One region of the Fodinibius sp. GM108 genome, then DNA from elsewhere that is predicted to be linked to it. Evidence: riboswitches for the same ligand, from Rfam matches in the RefSeq annotation. Region 1 holds a riboswitch; the other holds the start of a gene.
What was found. Region 1 has a riboswitch for cobalamin ahead of ACT3ID_RS07660 (TonB-dependent receptor plug domain-containing protein). Riboswitches for the same ligand answer to the same signal wherever they lie in the genome.
Positions count from the first base shown of each region.

Region 2: another riboswitch for cobalamin. It lies ahead of metE (5-methyltetrahydropteroyltriglutamate--homocysteine S-methyltransferase); the one in region 1 lies ahead of ACT3ID_RS07660 (TonB-dependent receptor plug domain-containing protein).

Region 1 covers NZ_JBYEIR010000003.1:386,615-398,850, forward strand. The annotation lists gene ACT3ID_RS07625 (vitamin B12-dependent ribonucleotide reductase) at 1-3,604, opposite strand, end outside; gene ACT3ID_RS07630 (Dph6-related ATP pyrophosphatase) at 4,051-4,785, opposite strand; gene cobC (alpha-ribazole phosphatase) at 4,782-5,348, opposite strand; gene ACT3ID_RS07640 (adenosylcobinamide-GDP ribazoletransferase) at 5,333-6,091, opposite strand; gene cobT (nicotinate-nucleotide--dimethylbenzimidazole phosphoribosyltransferase) at 6,088-7,137, opposite strand; gene ACT3ID_RS07650 (bifunctional adenosylcobinamide kinase/adenosylcobinamide-phosphate guanylyltransferase) at 7,141-7,650, opposite strand; gene ACT3ID_RS07655 (C1orf53 family protein) at 7,650-7,838, opposite strand; gene ACT3ID_RS07660 (TonB-dependent receptor plug domain-containing protein) at 7,850-10,036, opposite strand; cobalamin riboswitch at 10,164-10,382, opposite strand; gene ACT3ID_RS07665 (ABC transporter ATP-binding protein) at 11,265-12,236, opposite strand, start outside.
Region 2 covers NZ_JBYEIR010000001.1:122,284-134,519, forward strand. The annotation lists gene ACT3ID_RS00585 (SusC/RagA family TonB-linked outer membrane protein) at 1-551, shown strand, start outside; gene ACT3ID_RS00590 (RagB/SusD family nutrient uptake outer membrane protein) at 567-2,099, shown strand; gene ACT3ID_RS00595 (Gfo/Idh/MocA family protein) at 2,149-3,477, shown strand; gene ACT3ID_RS00600 (MarC family protein) at 3,724-4,320, shown strand; cobalamin riboswitch at 4,440-4,654, shown strand; gene metE (5-methyltetrahydropteroyltriglutamate--homocysteine S-methyltransferase) at 4,787-7,138, shown strand; gene ACT3ID_RS00610 (ribonucleotide-diphosphate reductase subunit beta) at 7,447-8,433, shown strand; gene ACT3ID_RS00615 (ribonucleoside-diphosphate reductase subunit alpha) at 8,545-10,959, shown strand; gene ACT3ID_RS00620 (TonB-dependent receptor) at 11,344-12,236, shown strand, end outside.

The DNA of each region.
Region 1 (12,236 bases):
AGGTAATGCATTTCTGGCACGTACCGTTTCGGACCATCGTCATACTGCCGCACTCAGGACAAGAATCACCGGTGTATCCCAGCTCCTTGGCCTTCTCATAATCGCTCTGATAGCTTTCGCCCTCATCAGAAGTTTGTGATGGCTTACTCGGCTGCGACTGTGTAACGGTCTCCGGCTCCTCCGATTCGCCGTTCTCATCCGGCTGTAAATTCGGATCAACCCGCTTGGCTTTTTCTCGTGCTTTCTCGGCTTCTTCAGAAGGACGCATTTTGCGCGACATCACATCTTCTGCCGGTACATGCGCCAAGTCTTCTCTACCGAGGTACGTCACGGCAAGCTCACGGAAAATATAATCGATAACCGAAGTCGTCATCTTGATATGCGGACTTCCGCTGACGGTTCCGCTTGGCTCAAACTTTGTGAAAGTAAATGCATCCACAAATTCTTCGAGCGGTACCCCGTGCTGCAGGCCAAGTGAAATTGCGATGGCAAAGCAGTTGGTCAGGCTTCGGAAAGCCGCACCTTCTCGGTGCATATCGATAAATATTTCACCGAGCTGACCATTCTTATATTCGCCGGTTCGCAGATAGACGCTTTGCCCACCGATTTTCACCTTCTGCGTATAACCGCTTCGGCGATTCGGCAACCGCTGGCGATCAGCCACATATTTGTGAATAATACGTTCAGCCGTCTCGACTACTTTGTCCTGGGCCGCCTCTGTCTCTTCATCGAGATCTTCCTCATCAAGTTCTTCGAAGACATCGCTAAGACTATTCAGCGGCTGACTTAATTTCGAGCCGTCGCGGTAAAGAGCATTCGCCTTGAGCATCAGCTCCCACGAATCCATATAAGCATCTTTAAAATCTTCAACCGTGGCTTCGTTCGGCAGGTTAATTGTCTTGGAAATTGCTCCCGAAACAAACGGTTGAGCCGCAGCCATCATACGAATATGTCCTTTCGGCTTAATGTACCGCGTACCGATCCGACCGCAACGATTGGCACAGTCAAATACCGGCAGATGCTCATCTTTCAGGTGAGGAGCACCTTCAACGGTCATCGTACCGCAGACATAATCATTAGCCTCCTGGATCTCCTCTTTTGAAAATCCAAGATGCTTGAGCATATCAAACTGCGGATTACCCAGCTGCTCTTCGGAGAGACCAAGCTCTTCTTTACAGAACTCTTCGCCCAGCGTCCACTGGTTGAAGGCAAACTTGATCTCAAAGCTGCTGGGCAGTGCCTCTTCGATAGCCTCGAACTGCTTATCGCCGAAACCTTTCTCGCGGAGACTCTCCTCATTAATATGCGGGCAGCCATCCAATGTGCCATGTCCTTTAGCATAATTGATGATTGCCTGACGCTCTTTGGGGCTGTATCCAAGATTCTGTAGTGCCTTGGGTACACACTGATTAATGATCTTGAAATATCCGCCCCCGGCCAACTTCTTAAATTTGACCAGTGCAAAATCGGGTTCAATACCGGTTGTGTCACAATCCATCACAAGACCGATAGTACCCGTTGGGGCAATGACCGTTACCTGTGCATTGCGATATCCATGCTTTTCACCCATTTCAACGGCCTCGTCAGAATCTTTTCGAGCCGCTTTCAACAGGTTTTCGGGACATTCATTAGCATCAATGCCCATTGGTTTTACAGTAAGATCCTCATACTCTTCGGGATCCACATTATAAGCCGCCAGCTTGTGGTTACGGACAACCTTGAGCATCGGCTCCTTATTGGCTTCGAAACGCTCAAACGGACCAAGCTCTTTGGCCATCTCGGCGCTGGTCTTATACGCATTCATGTGGATAATGCTCATCAATCCACCCGCAATCGCACAGCCTTCATCACTATCATATGGCACACCCTGAACCATCAGCGCAGCACCGAGATTTGCAAATCCAAGTCCCAGTGTACGATACTTATAAGAGCGCTCGGCAATTTCTTTGGACGGGAACTGCGCCATCAATACTGAAATCTCAAGCACGACCGTCCATATGCGTGAAGCGTTGCGCAGCGATTCTACATCAAACTCCTGACACTCATCGGTCTTGAAATATTTCATCAGGTTCAGCGATGCCAGGTTACAAGCCGTGTTGTCAAGGAACATATATTCCGAGCACGGATTACTTCCGTTGATCGGTCCGTCATTCGGACACGTGTGCCACTCATTAATAGTGTCATGATACTGTGCGCCCGGATCCGCACATGCCCAAGCGGCATTAGCTATCTGATCCCACAGATCGCGTGCCGGCATTGTTTTGCACGGCTTTGGCTCACGACCTTCTTCTTTGGCTTTTCGCTTCTCGGTTCTCCAATACAGATCCCATTCGCCATCTTCCTTAACGGCCTTCATAAACTTGTTGGGGATGCGAACCGAGTTATTTGAATTCTGCCCACTAACGGTACGATAAGCTTCTGAATCCCAATCAGTATTATACGTTTCAAATTCGAGGTCGGTGTAGCCCTGCGCCGCCAGCTGCACAACTCGCTCGATATAATTCAGCGGCACCTGATCCTGCTTGGCTTCTTTTATCGCCTTACCAAGCTCCTTGTTTTTCAGGGGATCGCGACTCACCGCGCCGTTGAATGTACGCCCGTCAATTTCAATAGGCTTGTTGCAGAGCTTGATTATCTTTTTGAGATGCTTTTCAAGAATTTTGGATCCCGCAACCATGGAAGCAACTTTTTGCTCCTCACGGACTTTCCAGTTCACATATTCCTCAATATCGGGATGATCGAGATCCAGCGTCACCATCTTTGCTGCGCGACGTGTTGTTCCGCCGGATTTAATAGCACCAGCTGCTTTGTCGCCAATCTTAAGGAAACTCATTAAACCAGAGGATTTACCGCCACCGCTTAGGGGTTCTCCTTCGCCCCGGACTTTAGAGAAGTTACTTCCTGTACCCGATCCATATTTGAACAGACGTGCCTCTCGAACCCACAGGTCCATAATACCGCCTTCATTAACCAGATTGTCATCAATGCTCTGGATAAAGCATGCATGCGGTTGCGGATGCGAATAAGCATCATCTGACCTTGTCAATTCGCCCGTCTTGCCATCCACATAATAATGTCCCTGTGATGGGCCGTTGATACCATACGCCCAGTGCAAACCAGTATTAAACCACTGGGGACTGTTGGGAGCCGCCATTTGATTAGCCAGCATATAGCACAGCTCATCGTAAAAAATCTTTGCCTGTTTTTCTGAATCGAAGTAGTCATGCTTCCATCCCCAATATGTCCAGCAACCGGCCAAACGATGAAACACCTGACGACTGTCATCTTCGCCGCCATAAAACTCGTCCTCCTCATACCCTTCCTCTTTCATCGCTTCTTCATCAGGTTCGGAACGCTGAAGCCATTTGGGCACTCCCTTCTCTTTTACCTTTTTTGTGATTTTAGGAACACCCGCTTTTCGGAAATATTTCTGCGCTATTACGTCAGTAGATACCTGCGACCAGGATTCGGGTACAATTAATGCATCCATGGAAAAAACCATGGAGCCGTCGGGGTTTTTTATCTCCGATTTTCTGGTTTCAAACTCCATATCACCATAAGGAGTATCCCATTCTTCCTGAGTATAAAAGCGAGTAAATTTCATATAATATCTCCGGTTACTTGACTATTAATAATTTCTGGTTTGACTACCTAAAACGATTTCAGATGATCTCTATTTTTCTTCAATTAAATATAAAGGACTAGTACTTTGGGGCAAGTAAAAACGCCAAATACTTTTCCACAAAAGGGCCAAGTTATCCACAATTGAGAAGAAGTTTTGAAGCAGCTTTAGAACAGATAATCATTAAAACAAGAAAGTAAATGTGGATAACTTTTTTGGTCGTCTTTAGAGTAAAATCAAAAAGGGCTTCAGCTTTGTAAAAACACCGAAAAAATGATTGATTGTTAACTGCTCCATTCGTTGATAAATTGGATCATAAAATCCCGCTTTTTCATACTTAAAAAACCATAAATGTATGTTAGAATGCTTTAAACCAGCTTTTGAACATAGCAATTAAGATTTTCTCCTTCCTAAAAAATTGGAAAATATCACTTAGTAACAGGATGTAAATCGATGAACCAATAGGAAAAAGAAGATTCCTTTTCTGAGTTATCATCAGAAAAGGAATGACCTTCATCTTTTGTCGGATTATAGGTTTTTTGCACTACTCTGCCCTTCTCAAATAAAACGGGTGCCTCAAAGATTGGCCCATCATAAACAAAGGAATGAAATTCACCATTCTCTCCACAGGGATCTACATCTTCAGGCAGGTCTTCTAAGAAAGTGTGACCATATTCCCGGCCAACAAATGATTTATCTAACTTGCTTCCATCGACAGAAGAAATAACGGCTTTGAATCCCAGATCAATAAACTGCCGTGACAACTTTTCCGTTGATTGTTTCCACAGTGGAAACAGGGCTTGCATATTTATCTCCGCCAGCCTCTTTTCGCGATAAGTCCGTAAATTATCCAGAAAAATATCGCCAAATGCACAATAATAGATTTCTTCTTTGCTATAGGACTGCAATGCCTTTTTCATTAATTGATCATACTCAGCCATATCTATTTGGTCCGGAAGCATTACACAATCCAGCGGAATGTTTATTTTTTTCGCCTGATTTTGCAGCAGAGCCTCACGAGTTCCATGCATGGAAACCCGCCCCTTTTCTTCATTGACAGATGTTAAAAGACGACAAACTTCATATTCTTCATCTTGCAAAAGTTTATATAAGCACAGCGAAGAATCTTTTCCGCCGCTCCAGTTAAAAAGAACTTTTTTCATCGATTAATAAATTTAACTGAAAGTTTCTGATCGTCAACGGATATTGCAGAAATATGTCCCTGATCGATCGACAGTCGAAAGCTTTTTTTGTAGGGGATATCCAGTATATAACTCAGTAGACTTCGTATTACTCCTGCATGAGTTATTACAATTACGTTTTCATAATCTTTTTCGGTAATCTCATCCCACCATTCAACAACACGCTCCTTCAAGTCTAAATAGGATTCTCCATCCGGACATGATACCTGCACAAAATTTTTCATCCACTCTTGAAGACGATCAGAATTGATTTCACTCCATTTTTTCCGCTCCCATTTCCCAAAATCCAGCTCCTTCAGCCGATCATCGAAATAAATTTTTTCTGTTGTCAGTTCGGCTGCGAGTTTGCGGCAGCGCTTTAGCGGACTGCTGTAAACGACCGCCTTACTTATACTTACTGGCAACTTCGAAACAACTTCCTGGCTTTCCTGAAAAAAATTTTCGGATAGTTCCAGATCTGACTGCCCGTAGCAGACACCCGAATCTACATTGACACTTGTATGTCTGATTAAATAAATTTCCATAAACCCAATACCGAAAGATAGAAAGTTATCTCTGTTAGCTGCTGGGATGCCCCGCTGCAATCCCCCGTGAAGCCCCCGATCCACTTCTTATAGAAAGACCCCAGATAAAAATGGACAATAAGGACGGGTAGAATTGTCAGGCCAACCCATAAGCTGTTAAAAAATGCAAGCGGCAGAAATCCAAAAAAGGCGCTTATCACGACCGAGGTAATCGACATTTCTTTGGCCACAGGCTTTGCTTTTGCATTATCAATCCGGGCATACTGATGTGTAAGGACAAGTGTGGACGCTAAAAAGCGACTCAGTGAATGTCCGGTGATCAGGATGAGAGGGATGGCGAATGCAGGCAATGCATTTAAACTCACAAACTTCAAGGCCAGCATGCCTGTCAGCCCTGCCACACCAAATGTACCGATTCGGGAGTCTTTCATTATTTCAAGAATCTTTTCTTTCGTCCATCCACCTCCAAAACCATCAAACATGTCGGCAAGCCCGTCTTCGTGAAATGCTCCTGTCAGCCAGATTGTCGCCAGCATACTTAAGACGACTGAGACAGAATGCGGAAAGATGAAATTGGACAGATAAAAAACACCGCCCCCCACTCCTCCTACGATGATTCCCACGAGTGAAAAATACCGGCTGCTTTTGTTAAGGTATTCTGCGGAATGATCTATCCAAGAAGGGCACGGAATTTTTGTAAAGAACATGACAGCAGTCAAAAATATTTGCAGCTCTTTCTTCATTTTCCCCCTCCGCGTGAAATATTCGCATCTTCAAATGATGCCATATCATTGAGGAAATTAACAGCGGATTTAACCACAGGGTAGGCCATGGCTGCTCCCGTTCCCTCCCCCAGCCTCATATTTAACTGCAGGATGGGATCCCCTCCCAGGTATTCCAGCTGTAAGCGATGTCCTCTTTCACCAGACTCATGGGCAAACACCACATAATCTAATATCTCATCATGCAGAGCATGGGCAATTAAAAGAGCAGCCGTAACAATAAATCCATCAGCAAGGATAATCATTTGATGCTCAGCGGCCCGAAGTATTCCACCCGCAATCATTGCAATCTCAAATCCACCGAAGGTTTTTAAAACCGATACGGGATCATCCGAAATTTGATGCTTCTCGACAGCTTCACTCAAAATATCAGCTTTCTTCCTGACTCCATTTTCATTCAGCCCCGCTCCCTTACCGGTACAATCTTCAATCGATTTTCCAGTCATAAAACTAGTAATTATTGAAGCAGAAGACGTATTGCCAATGCCCATATCACCAAAACCAATAATATTTGTGCCATCGTTATGCCATTGATCAATGAGCTTTGCCCCTTCCTCAATTGCCTGCAGGCATTGGGCATGACTCATAGCCGGCCTGTTCACATAATTATGGGTTCCATAATCAATTTTTCGGTTGATGAGTTTTTCATCAGGCTCTAAGTCTAATGCAATCCCTGCATCAATAATTTTAGGTGTAACATCATGAGTTTTACAAAACACATTAACAGCCGCACCTCCGCTTATCATATTCTTAACCATCTGAGCCGTTACTTTTTGGGGATAGGCATTCACAATGCCTTCGTTCGCAATACCGTGATCGCCTGCAAACACGGCCAGTACAGGCTTTAACAGCACCGGATTTAATTGCTGCTGGATCAGCCCTATTCGCAGAGCAATATCTTCGAGCATTCCCAATGCACCAACGGGCTTGGTCTTGTTATCAATTTTTTGCTGTAGATTCTCCCTTAGGCTTTTGTCAACGGAAGATATATTAAAATCCAATGGCATTATTTAATCCTCTTTTACAGTAACGGGGATTCCGGATACCATAAGGATAACCTTATCTGCTTCGCGAGCTATATACTGGTTCATCCACCCCTGCAGATCCGTAAATTTCCTTCCGCTTTCCGTTTGAGCATGAGTCCCCATACCGATTTCATTGGTTACAATAATCAGGGTAGCATCTTTTCGGAACAATGATTTTAACTCTTGTTTTGCAAGCATTTTTGACTGTTCGACATCTTGATTGGTATCCGTAAAAAAATTGGTGAGCCATAATGTTATACAATCTATTACCGCTACTTTTCTTTCAAGATCAAGGGAGCCCAACTCTTTCTCCGTTTCGATGCTTGTCCACCGATCGTCTCGGTCCTCTTTATGACGCTCCACGCGCTGCTCAAAATCATCATCCCAAATGCGGGCCGTTGCAACGTAAACAGGCGAATCACTGAGTGATAAGGCAACCTCCTGAGCATGGCTGCTTTTTCCTGAGCGTTTACCCCCGGTAATCAGGTAGATCATTATTCCTCTTTTTCTTTGTTAAAGCCAAAGGGACAGTGCCTGCAACCATTTTTGCAGCACGTCCCCCGACTTTTGAGATATTGGGCAGTAAAAACAAAATTGCCCCTTTTATCGATGTAATAATCGATTCCTTCTTTAAATTTCTGAGAACATCTGGACGACCTTCTCACTGACTTCTCATCAGTCATAGTGTTAATAACTATAAAGATACTGATGCTTTCAGGAAAGCTCCTCGACCACGGGTTTTATAGCCTCTGATTTCCTGGTAATCAGTATCAAATACATTTTTAATCTTCGCCATTAGCCTGATATTTCGATTGACACGATATTGCAGGCTCACATCCGTCACGTTATAGTTACTCAATTCTGATCGGTCAAGCGCGCCATAAGGGCCAAGATCCGCACTATAAAATATATCATCGCGATTGCCAACAAATTGAGATGAAAGTCCAACCTTCCAATTGGTACCTGGCAGATAATCTATCTGTACATTGGCAGAAACGCTGGGACGTCGAGTAAGACCATCAACCTGCTGCTCCTCATCCACAAAGACACCACTTTCAAAAATCTGTACATGATTTCCACCGGTATAGGACTCATCAATATCACCGGGTTCAAAAGTACTTTCGGAATTAGTATAGCTTAGATTACCGGATATGGAAAGATTAGAAATAGCCTGAACATTAACGCCAAGTTCTATTCCGTTAACTTGCTGTTCGGCTATATTGATATAAGTATCACCCAGATAATCTTGGCCATTAAGACCAGAAACTGACTTATCTCCATTCCAGAGGTACACGTATTCAATTACATTTTCAACATCAGTTCTGAACAATGAAAATTCAAAACGAACCGAATTGTTGATGTTCTGTTTCCATCCCAGCTCGTAAGAAATTGACTCCTCAGGATTTAGCTCATCATTCCCTCGGTTAGTATAGGCATTAAATGCCTGATCTGGCGAATGTAGCTGGTATAGCGAAGGGGCATTAAAACCCGTTGTTATTGCTCCGTAAATCATAGCCGAAGAAGATAGCTGTACTCGCGGATTCATTTCATATGTAACATGAGACCCAAACCTGTTGTGGCTTGCATACCGGCCTCCTAATACCAAAGAAAAAGCATTGAGACTTTCATCCAGCAGCGTACCGTTTAAATCAGAATGCAAGAAAATGCTGTTGATCGTCTCTTTCAGATCCAATGAATCGAGATCGGTAGTCGATTCAAATACTCCAAACTGACTTCTGCTGTATGTGTAACTGCGAGAGTTCATCGTCTGCTGGCTGTTTTCAAGTCCAACAACAATTCTGGCCTCATCAACGGAAAAAACACCCGACAGTTTATTTTCCAAAAGGGTACCATCTCCAATAGTTTCAGTATACGTACCGTCGTAGTTACCCTGCTCATCAACAATCGATGAATCATTAACAAAATCCCGATTCAGGGTTGAATATGCTCCTTCAAAATCAAGCGCAATTTGATCGCTGAGTTCTGTGCTAATGCCATAGTTGAACAGATCACGGTCGTAGTTTTGCCGGGCGTTATCATCATCTTCAAAAGCACCCTGATCAAGTTCAACTCGCTGATCGGCACGTCGGTACGAGCCATAAATATCGAAACCTGAACTGCTGTATCCTAACTTTCCGTACAGGTCAAACTTCCGAAATCCATCTTCGTCTTGGGGATTAAAACCACCGCCTGCGGTTGTATCAACCGTCGCATCTATGCCATTCGTGTATCGCTGATCCACTCCAAAGTTGGCATACATACCTGATTCTGAGGTATAGTTTGTTGAAAGACTGTTATTTGTCGCATATGTATCTTCACCAAAGACACCATGTTCAGTTCCAATATTTACATTCAAACCTTCGGCTCCTTTACCCTCTGTAATAATATTGACAACACCACCAATTGCCGAAGATCCGTAAATAGTACTGTGGGAACCCCGGACAATTTCAATCCGCTGAATACCGGCAAGAGATAGCTCGGAAAGATCGAAACCGTTACCTGTCGTGGAGGGATCACTGATACGCACACCGTCAATCATGACAATAGAGTGGTTGGAGTTAGCATTCCGGATAAAACCCTGCTGAAGAGAACCAGGTGTTTGGTCTGCACCAACCATGTGAATGCTTTGCTGCTGATGCAACAGTTCACTCACATTGTTATAAATAGAATTTTCAATTTCTTCTTGAGAAATGACGGTAATGTTTCGCCCGACCGACTCCGGCGACTGCTCATATTTACTGGCACTTATAATTATCTCATCCATCTCATAAATGGTTGTATCTACAGTAAAATCACTTTGTTGAGCATATACAGGTGAACAGATCCAAAGAAAAGCTACTAGAGCTAATAACCCTGAAAGAGTTGATTTGATAAGTTTCATGTTGTGAATATTTAGGTTACAAATGATGATTTATTCATCATTCGTACCTTTGGGACATCAAAAATGGAAGGGATAAATATGTCCTGGTACAGGAACTATATTTATTCTTCGCTTTTCTCCCGAAAGCTACGAATGCTGTGCATTGGCAGGTCTTCTGGCTTGTCCCGCTTTTGACGACCTTCCCGTCCCGCTTTTGGAACAGTGGTTAAAGAAAGATCAAAAGTTATTGGAACTCACAGCATCGGGGAATGCTCCGGAATTCTCACTCTTTAAAATTTTGAAGAATGAGGCACCGGATTCCCGTTTTAATCCGCCAGCTGGCGGAACCTATGCACGCCCCGAAAATAGGCGGAGTTATTATTAAATCAAAATGGCAGAGTATGATTTTTTAGCATGCGGTAGTTGGACGCGGATAAGGCTGATTGAACGGATGACCACAGGTTTTTATGGGAAATACTTCGCCATAATATACCGTCGACCTCCAGTCGGAACCAGTAAAACTAGGTTGAGAAAGCACTAGGAAAACTATTCAAAGACTTCGATGACTAAAGAATTGTAAATGTTGTTCTGTCTATCATGGACTCTTTCTTTTGCACCTTTTTAATGAGCCCCGAAAAAGTTCGGGACAGGCAAAAGGTGCAGTAAAACTCACTCCGAATCACTCGGAGTCTCGGCGCACGGGCTCGTCCGGAGCGGAAATAAATGTAGATGTTTTACTTTCTGAAATCTCAACGTTTTCTCATGCTTCGGAACCTTCGTTGTTATTGGCACGTCGTTCCCCATTTATTTCTGAACGCTCCGTCCCATCGCCCTTTCCACACCTCACCTAGATAAGTTAATTAGAAGTCAGGTGCATTTTGTGTTTCTGATTTACGGTTTTTAGCCCGGCCTAAGAATTGTGTGCTGAAGAAAAAGGATGCGGGTGTGGATTTTATACCGGTAACTATCTCATAATCATGTACTCAAGGAAAAGGACCATCAAAATCCGCGCATCCTGTAGGCTGAAGCGGTGTACACAATTCTTCAGCCTTGATTTTTTAGTCCCTTTTGTATCAAGACAAAAGGGAGGCCAAATAATTTACCATAGACATTAAGTTGTTGGGTTTTCAGCCGCTGGTCCTGAACTCCCTTCGATTTCCTCACATGAGTACAAACAAGGCTTTATCAAGCTTTGAAATTTAAATGTTATATAAGATGTAGATAAGATTTATTGAAAGCTCTAGATCATTTAATCTACTGATTCTCTTGTCGCGACATTCTTACGAAGAAATCCGATCAATTCTTTAATAGAAGTGCAAGAAAAATCTACATCGCCATTTGTAACCTTCCATTCAAAATGATCACCTATATATTGCGTATCAATTTGCAGATCTGTCCCATTGGATTCCGTAACCCTGTGCCCTTCCCGTTCGAGAGCCCGACGCGTCCAAAATACACCTACGGTATCACCGGTAAGATAGATTGGGGCTTTCGTTGGTTGATGCAGCTTAAATGAGCCGGTACTCCGATCGAAGTCAAAACTATCACGCTCAAATACCGACTCGAACGTCCCATCCAGCACCAAGTCTTCGGGGGTACCGGTAGTTACCTCCCCTTTTCGATTAATGAGCCACAGCGTATCGGCGGCCTTCAGTGCCAAATCCAACTCATGTGTCGAAAGCAAAATTCCTTTTTGCGTATCGTGTGCAAGCTTTCGCAGCAACCTAATGATTTCTACCCGATTCGGCAGATCCAGGTGGGCCGTTGGCTCATCCAGTAAAATCGTAGACGTATTCTGCGCCAGTGCCCGTGCAATCATCACCTTTTGTCGCTCACCGTCGCTGAGGCGAAGCACATCTCGCTCTACAAACTGCTCAATCCCGGTCGATTCAATTGCCCACTTAACTATTTCTTCATCCTGTTTTGTCAGAGAACCAAACCAGCCTGTATATGGAGAACGCCCAAAGGCGACCAGCTCATAAACACTTAAATTTCCAATTGTCAACCGATCGGTTAAAACCGTGCTGATCTTTTGCGCGATCTGCTTGTTCGAAAACTGATTCAGGTTTTCTCCATCCAATTGGATGTTTCCACCCAGGGGAGCATGCAAATTCGAAAGCGTACGGATGAGGGTCGATTTTCCCGAGCCGTTCGGACCCAGCAAACATACAATTTCACCACCATTTAGTGCCACATCGATATTTGATGCCACAACGGTAGC
Region 2 (12,236 bases), on a different contig from region 1:
CAGAAGATGTAACCAATAACTACAGCGAAGCCACTCTGATGCCCGTTGGATCGGCAACACCAGAATTCACGGGTGGTTTTGGAAATACACTTGAGTATAAAGGATTTCGGTTAAACGCTTTTTTCAACTTTGTTTATGGCAATGATATATATCATAGCGCTCGTCAACTGTTTGATTCAGATGGTGCTTATGTAACCTATAATGCGATGGTGCTAAAAGATGAGTGGAGCAGGTGGCAAGAACCTGGTGATGAGGCAACACATCCAAAGCCGGAATTTGGTGGCAACAAAAATTCTAACCGGCCATCGTCGCGATATCTGGAAGATGGTTCTTATTTAAGGCTTCGTAACGTTTCGTTGTCTTATAATCTGCCTGCTGAATGGACATCTAATTTGGGAATACGGTCTGCAAGATTTTATGTAAAGGGAGATAATCTCGTGACTTTCACCTCATTCTCCGGCATGGATCCCCAGGTTGGAGTTGGGGGTACTGCTGGTACGAAGTATCCAATCAGCAAAAAATATTTAATCGGGCTTGAATTAGGATTATAAAAACAGGTGTAACCTATGTTTACGACTAAAAAATATACTCGATCTATGAATGCATTACGATGGAAGTTTACGGCTGTAATCGGGATGGTGTTAATCCTTATCAGTGGATGCGATATTAATACCACTCCATATGATGGAGAATCTAACGAAGAGGCATTAAATACTGTACAAGGCTTGGAGGCTGCGACAAGAGGCAATTATCAGGGTTTTATAGGAGACGGCTACTACTATTATGTGAAACATCTGTTTTACATGAATGAGTTTCCCAGCGATAATGTCTCATTGAGTGGTACAACCACAGATCCCTTGTTTTATGCATATAATTATGGGCATACGCCAAATATGTTTAATGCCGAAAATCTATGGCGTGAAGGCTATTCCATGATACAGGGTGCCAATCGAGTGATTGATGCAATTGAAGATGATGCTTCGGCAGAACTAAAACAACTTAAAGGGGAAAACCTGTTTTTGAGAGCCTTAGTGCATTTTCAACTAGTGAATAATTTTGGCAGACCATATTCTCAGAATCCCGATCAGAACCTGGGTATCCCTATTGTAGATTATACTGATGTTGATAAAGAGCCCGAAAGAGCAACAGTGGCCGAAGTCTATGATTTTATCGTTTCAGATTTAGAACAGGCGGCTGATTTGATGAATACTCCAAAAAGTAGTAGCTATGCATCTAAGGAAGTGGCATATGCCTTACTTTCCAGAGTACATTTATATATGGAAAACAATGAGCAGGCTATTGACTATGCAGAGCGAGTTATTGATTCACAGAGATATAGCCTGATAGATACAGAAACCTTCCGGGAATATTTTACGATTACCAATGAAAATAATCCGGAAACAATTTTTGCTATCAAGTTTACCGAAGAGGATGATAAAGGTTATGGGAATATTGGTTCTATGTACTTGAAAGGAGAAAACGGTGTCGGGTGGGGCGAAATGTATGCCTCTGAGTCTTATAGGGATGCTTTGGGTCGTTATGAAGATGATGCAAGGCATTCATTTATAGATCCTCAGTATGTGCGTGATGATGAAGGAAATATTGAAACTGATGAGAACGGAGATCCAATTTTACAGGAAAGAAATGATTATCCCATTTACTATGTGAATAAATTTAGTTTCCAGCAGGGTATTGTATCGTTAAGCTCTCCCGTTATTTTACGTCTTGCTGAAATGTATCTTAACAGAGCTGAAGCCAATGCTAAACTGGGTAATGATCAGCTTGCAATTGAGGATGTGAATAGAATCCGTGAACGAGCTGGTCTGGAAGGAAATGAGCTTTATTCAGTTGGCGATTTAAAGAATCATGATAGTGTCTTGGATGTAGTGCTGGAAGAAAGGAGATTGGAGTTTGCATTTGAGGGACATAGAAAATTTGATGTATTCAGGAATAACAGATCATTAGACAGAAATTATCCCGGCACTCATCTGCAAACTGGTGAAGCAACACAGACCATTCAGCCTGATGATCCTCGGGTTGTCTTCTATATTCCGGAAAATGAAATAGAGTTGAATGAGAATTTAAAGCAAAATCCGTAATCTTAGGCAGTCGGTAGAGCTCATATTAATCAAATGTGAAAACTGATATATGAATTACAACAGAAAGGATTTTATAAAAACCTCTGCTCTTGCAGGTCTTGGCTTATCGTTGAGTCCTTTTTCAATAACGAAAGGCAGGGATGACAGAACAGTTACGTTAGGCTTTTTAGGAGTTGGAGCGCGGGGAAGCAGCCACCTGAGAGGAATCTTGAACAGAGACGATGTAAAGGTGGCCGCTATTTTAGATCCCGATGAAGAAAATCTTAAAAGAGCTCTTGATACAGTTGAAGAAGCCGGACAGGATCGTCCGGATGGCTATTCCAAAGAAGAGGAATATAAGGATTTATGTGAGCGAGATGATCTTGACGGCGTGATTATATCCTCTCCCTGGGTGTATCACACCCGCCAGGCCGTAGCAGCTATGGAAAATGGAAAATATGCCGGTGTTGAGGTTCCGGCTGCCTTGACGATAGAAGACTGCTGGGAGCTGATTGAAACTTCTGAACGTACCGGAATGCCCTGTATGATGCTCGAAAACGTCTGCTACCGTCGGGATGTGATGGCCGTTTTAAATATGGTACGCGAGGGCTTATTCGGAGAAATGATCCATGCCCGTTGTGGTTATCAGCATGATCTTACTCCTTTTATTTTCAATGAAGATTTGGAATTTGGTCCCGGTACGGGAAGTGTATCGAGCTGGCGGACAAAGCACTACACGAAAAGAAATGGAGATCATTATCCCACCCATGGAATCGGTCCCGTTGCCCACTGGCTGGATATCAACCGCGGAAACCGATTTGTGAAGCTAAGTTCAAATGCCACGAAAGCAAAAGGACTTGAAAGCCATATTAAACATTATGGCGGCGAAGATCATCCCAATGCAGATGTAGATTGGCAAACCGGCGACATAATTACTACTACAATAACCACTGCCAATGAAGAAACAATAATTGTGACACTGGACACTACGCTTCCACGTCCCTACTCGCTTGGATTCCGGGCACAGGGCACAAATGGTATTTGGCAAATGGAGCGGGACGCTGTGCATATCCGAGGTCGCAGTGATCCTCACAGCTGGGAAGAGTTTGATAAATATCAGGATGAATTTGATGCCGATCTATGGAAACGCTACGAAAGAGAGGCGGAAGGATCCGGACATGGAGGCATGGACTATTTTGTACGCAACGCTTTTGTAGAGTCGGTTAAAAACAACACACAAACCCCGCAGGATGTCTATGATGCGGCCGCCTGGAGTGCGATATTTCCGTTATCAGAACGATCTATTTCGCTGGGTGGAGAACCTGTCGAATTTCCGGATTTTACGAGCGGACAGTGGATTGATAACAAACGCATATTTGATCCGAATGGTCTTTATTAGATAGTCTACGTACATGAATTTATATTTTGGTTAGCCTCATATAACCATCAGAATAGTAATCCCCTGTCAAGATTGACAGGGGATTATTTTATTTAGCTAACCAGCTAAAGCATAAAACTGATTGCCAGCTAAAAACCTGTCTTTGATAAGATGATGACTTGTTATTATTCTGAATTTTTAAAATAGCCTCATCTTCAGTTAAAAGTTACTTTTAAGGACTCTTTAAAATTTTATCAATAAGCTATCATGGATCTTTCTATATATTTAAACGCCCTTACAGGATTCTTTGTAATCACTGATCCAATTGGGGCTGCCTTGGTATTTCATTCCCTTGTTCCGGAGGATGAAGTAAAGCATCGGCGGAAAATGGCTTTTAAAACGGTACTTATATCAGTTCTGCTACTAATTATATTTGGGAACTATGGAGAACCGCTATTAGATCAGCTTGGGATCGATATAAATTCACTAAGAATAGCAGGTGGATTGTTACTGTTTTATACGGCTTTTAATATGATTACAGAGAAAGTAGAATATACGACAACTACCAAAAAGAAGGATATTTCTGTTTTTCCTATGACTATTCCTCTTCTTGCTGGTCCCGGTGGATTAACACTGTCTATTCTTATGTTTTCAAAAGCAAATACAGTGAGTGCGGATATAAGTGTTGTAGTGGCAATAATAACGATACTTCTTTTAACGCTTATCCTCATGCTTTTATCAAAATATCTCAAAAAAATAATAGGCAAAACCGGTGATGAAATTTTGAGACGTTTTTTGGGAGTTATACTTGCTGCTTTGGCTATTCAGTTCGTTTATGACGGAATTATCAGGATTGGAAGCTAAAAATGTGCTCTACTGGTTGAATCATCCCAAATTGGATCTCTCATTTAATGCTCCATTGTTGAAAACTTCTGCTATTTGTGGAAAAGTATTCATTGACAATAAAGGCGTGAGCTGTTTTCTTGAAGAATAGATTTAGAGGTGTCCCGTCCCGAAGGCTTTCGGGACGGGGTGAAAAGGGAATCCGGTGCTCTCTGTAAAAGAGAAAGTCCGGAACTGTTCCCGCAACTGTAATCCGAAATATCCTTTGTATTGCCACTGTCTGCCAGCTGGCGGACGGGAAGGTTCAAAGGGCTAGTCGGTAAGTCAGGAGACCTGCCTTTAAATCAAGTAAACGAGGCCTTCGGGAGTTAAGGCGTTGTTGAAAAGGCAGGCAATTATAGCCGATTTAGCTTGATACTTCTGATAGTTCTGTCTTCTCAACGTTTTAGCTTCCCTCCTCATAATCTTAAGCTAAAACGGAAAAAATATGTTTACTCATAATCTTGGATATCCGCGGATAGGTATCAACAGAGATTTAAAAAAGGTAGTAGAGCAGTACTGGAAGGGAGAGATCGACAAATCAGAACTGGATGATTCGGTTTCGGCCCTCAAGGTAATGCATTGGACCGCCCAAAAGAACGCCGGCATCGACCTGATTCCCTCAAACGATTTTTCTTTATATGATCAAGTGCTCGATACAGCCATGATGGTCGGGGCTATACCAGATCGATATTCGGAACTGTTTCAGGAAGAAGATAACAAGATATACAGCTATCCGATCGATACATACTTTGCCATGGCACGGGGGCTGCAGGATGAGACCCATGATATAGCGGCGATGGAGATGACCAAGTGGTTTAATACCAATTATCATTACATCGTCCCCGAATTTTCGCCGAATCAGGATTTTCAGTGCTTGTCATCGAAAATTTTTGATGAATATGAGGAAGCCAAGTCGGTAGGCATCATTACAAAACCGGTGCTTATCGGCCCCGTAAGTTTTCTGTTGCTTGGAAAAGAAAAAGACGCTCCGGAAAATTTCCATCGTCTGGATTTGCTGGAGAACATACTTCCCGTCTATCGAGAAATATTGTCTAAACTCCAGAGTATGGGCGTTGAATGGGTACAGATTGAAGAACCTTTTTTAGCGCTCAATACCGAGGAAAAAGCGAAAGATGCTTTTCGGAAAGCATTTGATGTTTTAGATGAAGATCTGAACGATTTAAAACTTCTTCTGACAACCTATTTTGAAGGACTGGGAGAAAATACTGACCTGGCCTGCAGCCTGCCGGTTGAAGCTTTGCACATTGATTTGCTGGAAGCCCCCGGTCAACTAGACAGCATGTTGCGTGAAATTGATGATCAGAAATTACTCTCTCTCGGAATCATTGACGGACGAAATATTTGGAAGACCGACCTCCAAAAAGCAGCTGAAACTATTGAGAAAGCGAAGTCCCAGTTGGATAATGACCGGCTTATGATTGCCCCGTCCTGTTCCCTGCTTCACTGTCCCGTGGATCTGGAACAGGAAAACGATGAAACCGCACTACCGGCCGAAGTAAAGCGATGGATGGCATTTTCAAACCAGAAGCTGGTCGAGCTCTCCCTGTTAAAGAAGATAGCTGAAGACAAACTTTCGGAAGAAGATAGAGAGCAGTTCGAACAACATCAGGCTGATATCAGGGATAAAGGAAAATCGACCCTTGTTCACAATGATAACGTTCAGGAACGAATGGCAGAGCTCGACGAAAGTATGCTTCAGAGAGGTAACCCATACAGCGAGCGTAAAAAAAGTCAGCAGCAACATATCGATCTGCCCGAGCTGTTTCCCACTACTACGATAGGCTCTTTTCCGCAGACGCAAAAAGTACGAAAGTGGCGGGCCGACTATCGAAAAGGAAATCTTTCAAAAGAGGAATATGAAAACAATATCAAGAAGGCGATTGCTGAACTTATTGAGAGGCAGGAAGAGATAGGACTGGATCTGCTGGTCCATGGCGAATTTGAGCGCAACGATATGGTCGAATATTTCGGAGAACATTTTGCCGGGTTTGCCTTTACGCGAAATGGTTGGGTTCAAAGCTATGGCACCCGCGGCGTTAAGCCACCCATCATCTACGGGGATGTCCATCGTCCCGATCCTGTCACCGTTCGATGGTCGTCGTACGCCCAATCGCAGACTGGTAAACCCATCAAAGGAATGCTTACAGGACCCGTGACGATCACACAGTGGTCGTTTGTACGGGATGATCAGCCGCGCTCGGAGACCGCTAAACAGGTTGCGATGGCTATCCGCGATGAGGTTCGGGATTTGGAGAAAGCAGGCATACAGGCCATCCAAATCGATGAACCCGCTTTTCGAGAAGGCCTTCCGCTAAAACAGCAGAATTGGGACTCCTATCTCGACTGGGCCGTTGATGCCTTTCGCATAGCATCTACGGTGGTGGACGACAAAACCCAAATCCATACCCATATGTGCTATTCAGAGTTCAACGATATCATTGAGCATATAGCTCGGCTGGACGCAGATGTGATTTCGATGGAAACATCGCGTTCGCAGATGGAGCTGCTAGATGCGTTCGTTGAATTTGAATATCCCAACGAAATCGGTCCGGGTGTGTATGATATCCACTCTCCCCGCGTGCCCTCGGTAGAAGAAATGGAAACACTGCTCGAAAAAGCGGTGGATGTCCTCGATCCAAAGCAGCTTTGGGTAAATCCCGACTGTGGGCTTAAGACGCGCGGCTGGGAGGAGACGGTTCCATCCCTGAAAAATATGGTAGAAGCTGCCCGCAAGATGAGGGAAAGTCTGAAGTCACAACCAGTGAACGGCAAATAACACCCCCTAAATCCCTCCCGAAAACTTTCGGTAAAAAGGTAAAGCTTATGATTAATTACGAGCGTCATACCTATGTCCCTCCGAAAGCTTTCGGAGGGAAACTCACGGTTCTTTTTCGTGAGCAGGGGGATGATTTAGAGCAAACTTTACTTGGTGCTGTACATTAAAAATCAGCTTATAGATAGCATCACAGGTCCTGCTAAATACCACAAAAAGTGGCCTACCGATGCATCGAGACATTCCATAAGGGAGGGTTCATTGGGATTGAACCATTCAAATTCAGAATAACATAAACATAACCTTATATCATGCCTAACAAACTTATAGGACGCACGTCTGTGCGCGACAATATTAAACTTAGCGAAGATCCATCATATCCGATTTTTAAAGAGCTATATGAGAAACAGAAAAAAGTGGTTTGGTTTCCGGAAGAACTGAATATCCAGCAGGATGCGCTTGACTATCACTCCCTCAGTGAGGATGAAAAAGAGCTGTTCGACACGGCGGTTGGATATTTTTGCTCATCGGAGCTACTGGTACAAAACGTGTTGGTTAATTCATTCTTTCCGCTGCTTACCGATCCTCATGCGAAGATGAGCTTCAGCACGCAGCTTTTTATGGAAAATATCCACAGCGATTTCTTCGAGATCGTCTTGCAGTCCTTTGGCATGGACCGCGAGAAGATGTACGATGTGGCATTTTCGGATCCCATTCTTCGCAAGAAACAATCACTGATTGTAGATGAGATCGACAAGATCAGCCACGGTAAAATCAATCCGGAAACACTAGAGGGACAGAAACAGGTGCTCCGGGCTATACTGCTTAATAATATCATTCTGGAGGGTATCTTTTTCTACTCTTCTTTTGCCCACTTCTTTGCCCTCAAGGATATGGCCAAGATGAAGAATGTGGTTTCCGGGGTTGAGCTGGTGCTTATTGACGAATCGCTGCACCTGCAAAACGGTATCGAAGCTATCCTGATCATGCTGGATGAAAATCCGGAGATTGTCGAAGATACCGAGTATGTGCAGGATATCAGGAATGTAATTCTGGAAGGTACTGCTCTCGAGATCGAATACGTGAATCACCAGTTCGGGGACCGAACCATTCTCGGAATTTCATCGGGAGAGATGGAACGTTACCTGAAATATATCACTGACCGGCGCCTGCAGGAGCTCGGTTTTCAACAGGAGTTTCATATCAATGAAAATCCGCTCCGATTCCTGCAGAAAGAAGATGTAAAGAAGCTGATCAACTTTTTCGAAGTATCATCAACCGAATACACAAATTATTAAAACAGTGCACTTCATGTGTCATGCTGAACTTGTTTCAGCATCTGTTGCAGAAGATCCCGAAACAAGTTCGGGATGACACGTCGCCTAATTTAAAATTAATTACTCACTACCATGAAACGAACAGTTATTAAACGAGACGGGACCGAAGAGTCTTTCCGCACGCAGAAAATCATCAATGCTATTTTTGAACTGATTGACGGGCTGGAGGTCGAAGACGATTACGAGCTTGTCTTCAAGATCATGAAAGAGCTCGAACTAAAAGTACCCGAGCGGGTGACGACCGAAGAGCTGGACCAGCTTGTGTTGAAAGCCATCGAACAGCTTATCCCCAAACATCCGGTTTACGATACACTGGCCACACGTCAGCTGTTAAAGATTATCGACAAAGATATTGGTCGACGATTGGATAACTTTCAGGATTATCTGAAGCAGGGTTTTGAGCAGGATTTACTTGATGAAAAGCTCAGAGAATTTGACCTGAAGCTGTTTTCTGACGCTCTTAATTTCGAGCGGAATGAGCTGCTCAATTATTTTGGCCTGACTACTCTCCGGGACCGCTATCTGATGAAAGATCGGGACGACCAAATCATAGAAAAACCGCAGTGGTTTTTTATGCGGGTGGCAATGGGTATAGGCAATTCCAATGAGGAGGTTATCAAAGTTTACAATAAGCTGTCGAAGCTGGAATACCTGCACTCAACGCCGACGCTGTTTAATTCAGGGACAACAACTTCCCAATATTCCTCTTGTTATGTAAGCGTTATTGACGATTCGCTGGATTCTATTATGGATAAAGCTCGCGAGACAGCATTTCTGGCAAAATATGCCGGGGGAGTGGGGACTGATGTCACGCGCATTCGTGCAACGGGCTCTAATATCTCTTCTCTGAATGCTCCCTCCTCGGGAGCAATTCCGTTTATCAAAATATTCGACACGCTGGTTAATTCGATACAGCAGGGCGGTCGCCGGCGCAGCTCCCAGGTGATGTCGATGCAACCGTGGCACCTCGACATTGATGGATTCCTGGATTTACGCGAAACTACAGGGAACGCTTATTTCCGCACACCATCGCTAAATACCAGTTTGTGGATGCCGGACGAGATGATGCGACGTATCAAAGAAGGAGAACCAATTTACTTCTTCGATCCCGGAGAATGTCCCGAATTGGTAGATGCTACCGGTGATGATTTTAAGAAGAAATATGAACAGCGGATTGAGCAGGCTGAAGCGGGAGAATTAGAACAGTTCGATAAACGGGATAGTCAAAATTTCTTCAAAAAATACCTCTTCAAATTGGCGAAAACCGGTCACCCGTGGCTGATTTTCAAGGATGAGCACAATCGCCACAATCCTTGTCCGCAATACAGTGTCATAAACAGCTCCAATCTCTGTACCGAAATTTCTATTCCAAACAGTCCCGATTCTACGGCTGTGTGTACGCTGGCTTCAGTAAATCTTTCCAAACACCTGACTGAGGATCACAGTGACATCGACTGGGAAAAGTTTGAGGATACGCTCGAGGTGATAGTGCGCGGACTCGATAATGTACTCGATAAAAATTTCTATCCCTCCGAGCCGGCCCGAAAAAACACCATGGATCTTCGTCCACTGGGTGTAGGACTGATGGGCTTTGCCGAAGCACTTGTGGATCTCGGCATTCCTTACGATTCAGAAGAAGCAGTGATGTTGGCCCGTAAAATCAGCTCGTTTATGCGGGAAGTTACCTACAGAACCTCTCAAAAACTGGCCAAAGAACGCGGGGCTTTTGACCATTATCAGGAGATGGAGGAACAGGGAAATCCCTATGATTACGAGCCCAGGCGCAACGCTGTACTGCTGGCAATTGCACCGACAGCTTCCATATCTATTATTTCCGGCACTACTTCTTCGATCGACAGCTATTTCAGTAATCTTTATTCACGAGATACGCTGTCCGGCAAGCATATTGTTATCAACCGGCAGCTGATTGAGGATCTTGAAGAACAGGGCTTGTGGAGCGATGAAATGGCCCAGACTATCAAGGCTAATAACGGATCTGTACAGCCGATCAGGGAGCTGGACGGGGTCATCGATAAAGATCTCTACAAGACGGCTTACGAAATTCATCCGAAGCGACAAATTGATATTGCTGCTGCCTTCCAGGAATCAATTGATCAGTCGGTATCAAAGTCGCTTTATATTGATGAAGATCTCCGGGACAATATGGAAGAGTTCTACCTGTATGCATGGGAGAAAAAGCTGAAATCAACGTATTACTGTTTTGTTGACAAGGTGGTAAAAGGGGAGAAATATACCGAGAATGTTAATAAGCGCGGATCGCGTCGTGGCTTTGGGGCTGCTTCATCCGGCAATAACAAATCAGATAATCAGCCAGATTTACAACCCGAAGAGGAAGACAAAGCAGCACTGGAAGCGAAAGCACGCGAAAAATTCGGGGATGAGGTTGTCGATGAGGCATTGAATGCAGATGAAGATTCGTGTCCTACCGATCCGATGCTGCGGCGAATATGTCCCAGCTGTGAATAAAGTTGTTCAAGCGATGTCGTCGAGATGGCGACATCGTTTTTTTAATTCAGAAATTCTGATAGCAAGAGCTTTTGGGAGAACAAAATCGAGTAGCTGCGCAGCATAAACTGAATTTTTGCCAGACTGCTTTTAGCCGTCTGGATGCAAACCCTATAGTATTGTCTTATGAATAAGAGTTGCCGAATGAATATCAACGTAGCCGGGTAAACCGACTAGTTTTTTTCTCATCCTAGAGGAGGCATCGGGAGGTTTTAAGGAGGGGGTTTTATCAGATAGACGCTGCAATTTATAATTAATCTAAATAGTAATTGCGTTTCAAATCATAAGCATCTATCTTTGCACCTCTTAATTTAGAATTGATCTAAGGAAATATAAGAAATCATTGTGCTATTAAGAAATGCCGGTTTGCTCTTTTTATTTCTGCTGTTCGGCTTGGGAGTGGCCTCCCTTAAGGCTCAGAATCCTGCGGCTGGTATTACTGGAAAGGTTCAAAGCTCAACCGGGGAACCGTTGGTTGGAATCACTATTAAGCTGGAAAATACGAACAAGGGTACAGCTACCGACACCGAAGGTTTTTTTGAGCTGGATGACCTTTCTGCGGGAGATCATGTGCTGGTTATTTCAGGCATTGGGTTCATCACTCAGGAGAAAAAAATCACCCTTGAACCCGGTGAAAGTAAGAACATCCAAATAACGCTGAACGAAGATACTCTTCAGATGGAAGGCGTTATAGTTCAGGGTAAGTCGGAGGCCAAATTAAAACGGGAAGAAGCTTTTAGTATCACTTCTATAAGTACAGAGCCTATTCAAAACGCCAGCTATAATCTTGATGAGGTTCTTAAAACTAATCCTGGCATTCATCTTCGCAAAGAGGGCGGTCTCGGTTCCGGCTTTAACTTATCACTCAATGGGCTATCTGGTCGACAGATCCGTTTTTTTATCGATGGAGTACCTTTGGAAAATTACGGTAGCACATACGGTATTAATAATATACCGGTAAATCTGATTGAACGAATTGAAGTTTACAAAGGAGTGGTTCCAATAAATCTCGGCGGTGACGCATTGGGAGGAGCGGTAAATCTGATCACGGAACAATCGATGCAACATTACCTGGATGCATCTTATACCGCAGGATCTTTCAATACCCACAAGTTGGCGCTCGACGGGCAGTATATTGACCCCTCCTCGGGATTTGTCTTAAAAGCAAATGGATTTTATAACTATTCGGATAATAATTATACCATCGATGTGCGAATTCCGGATCCGGAAACAGGAAC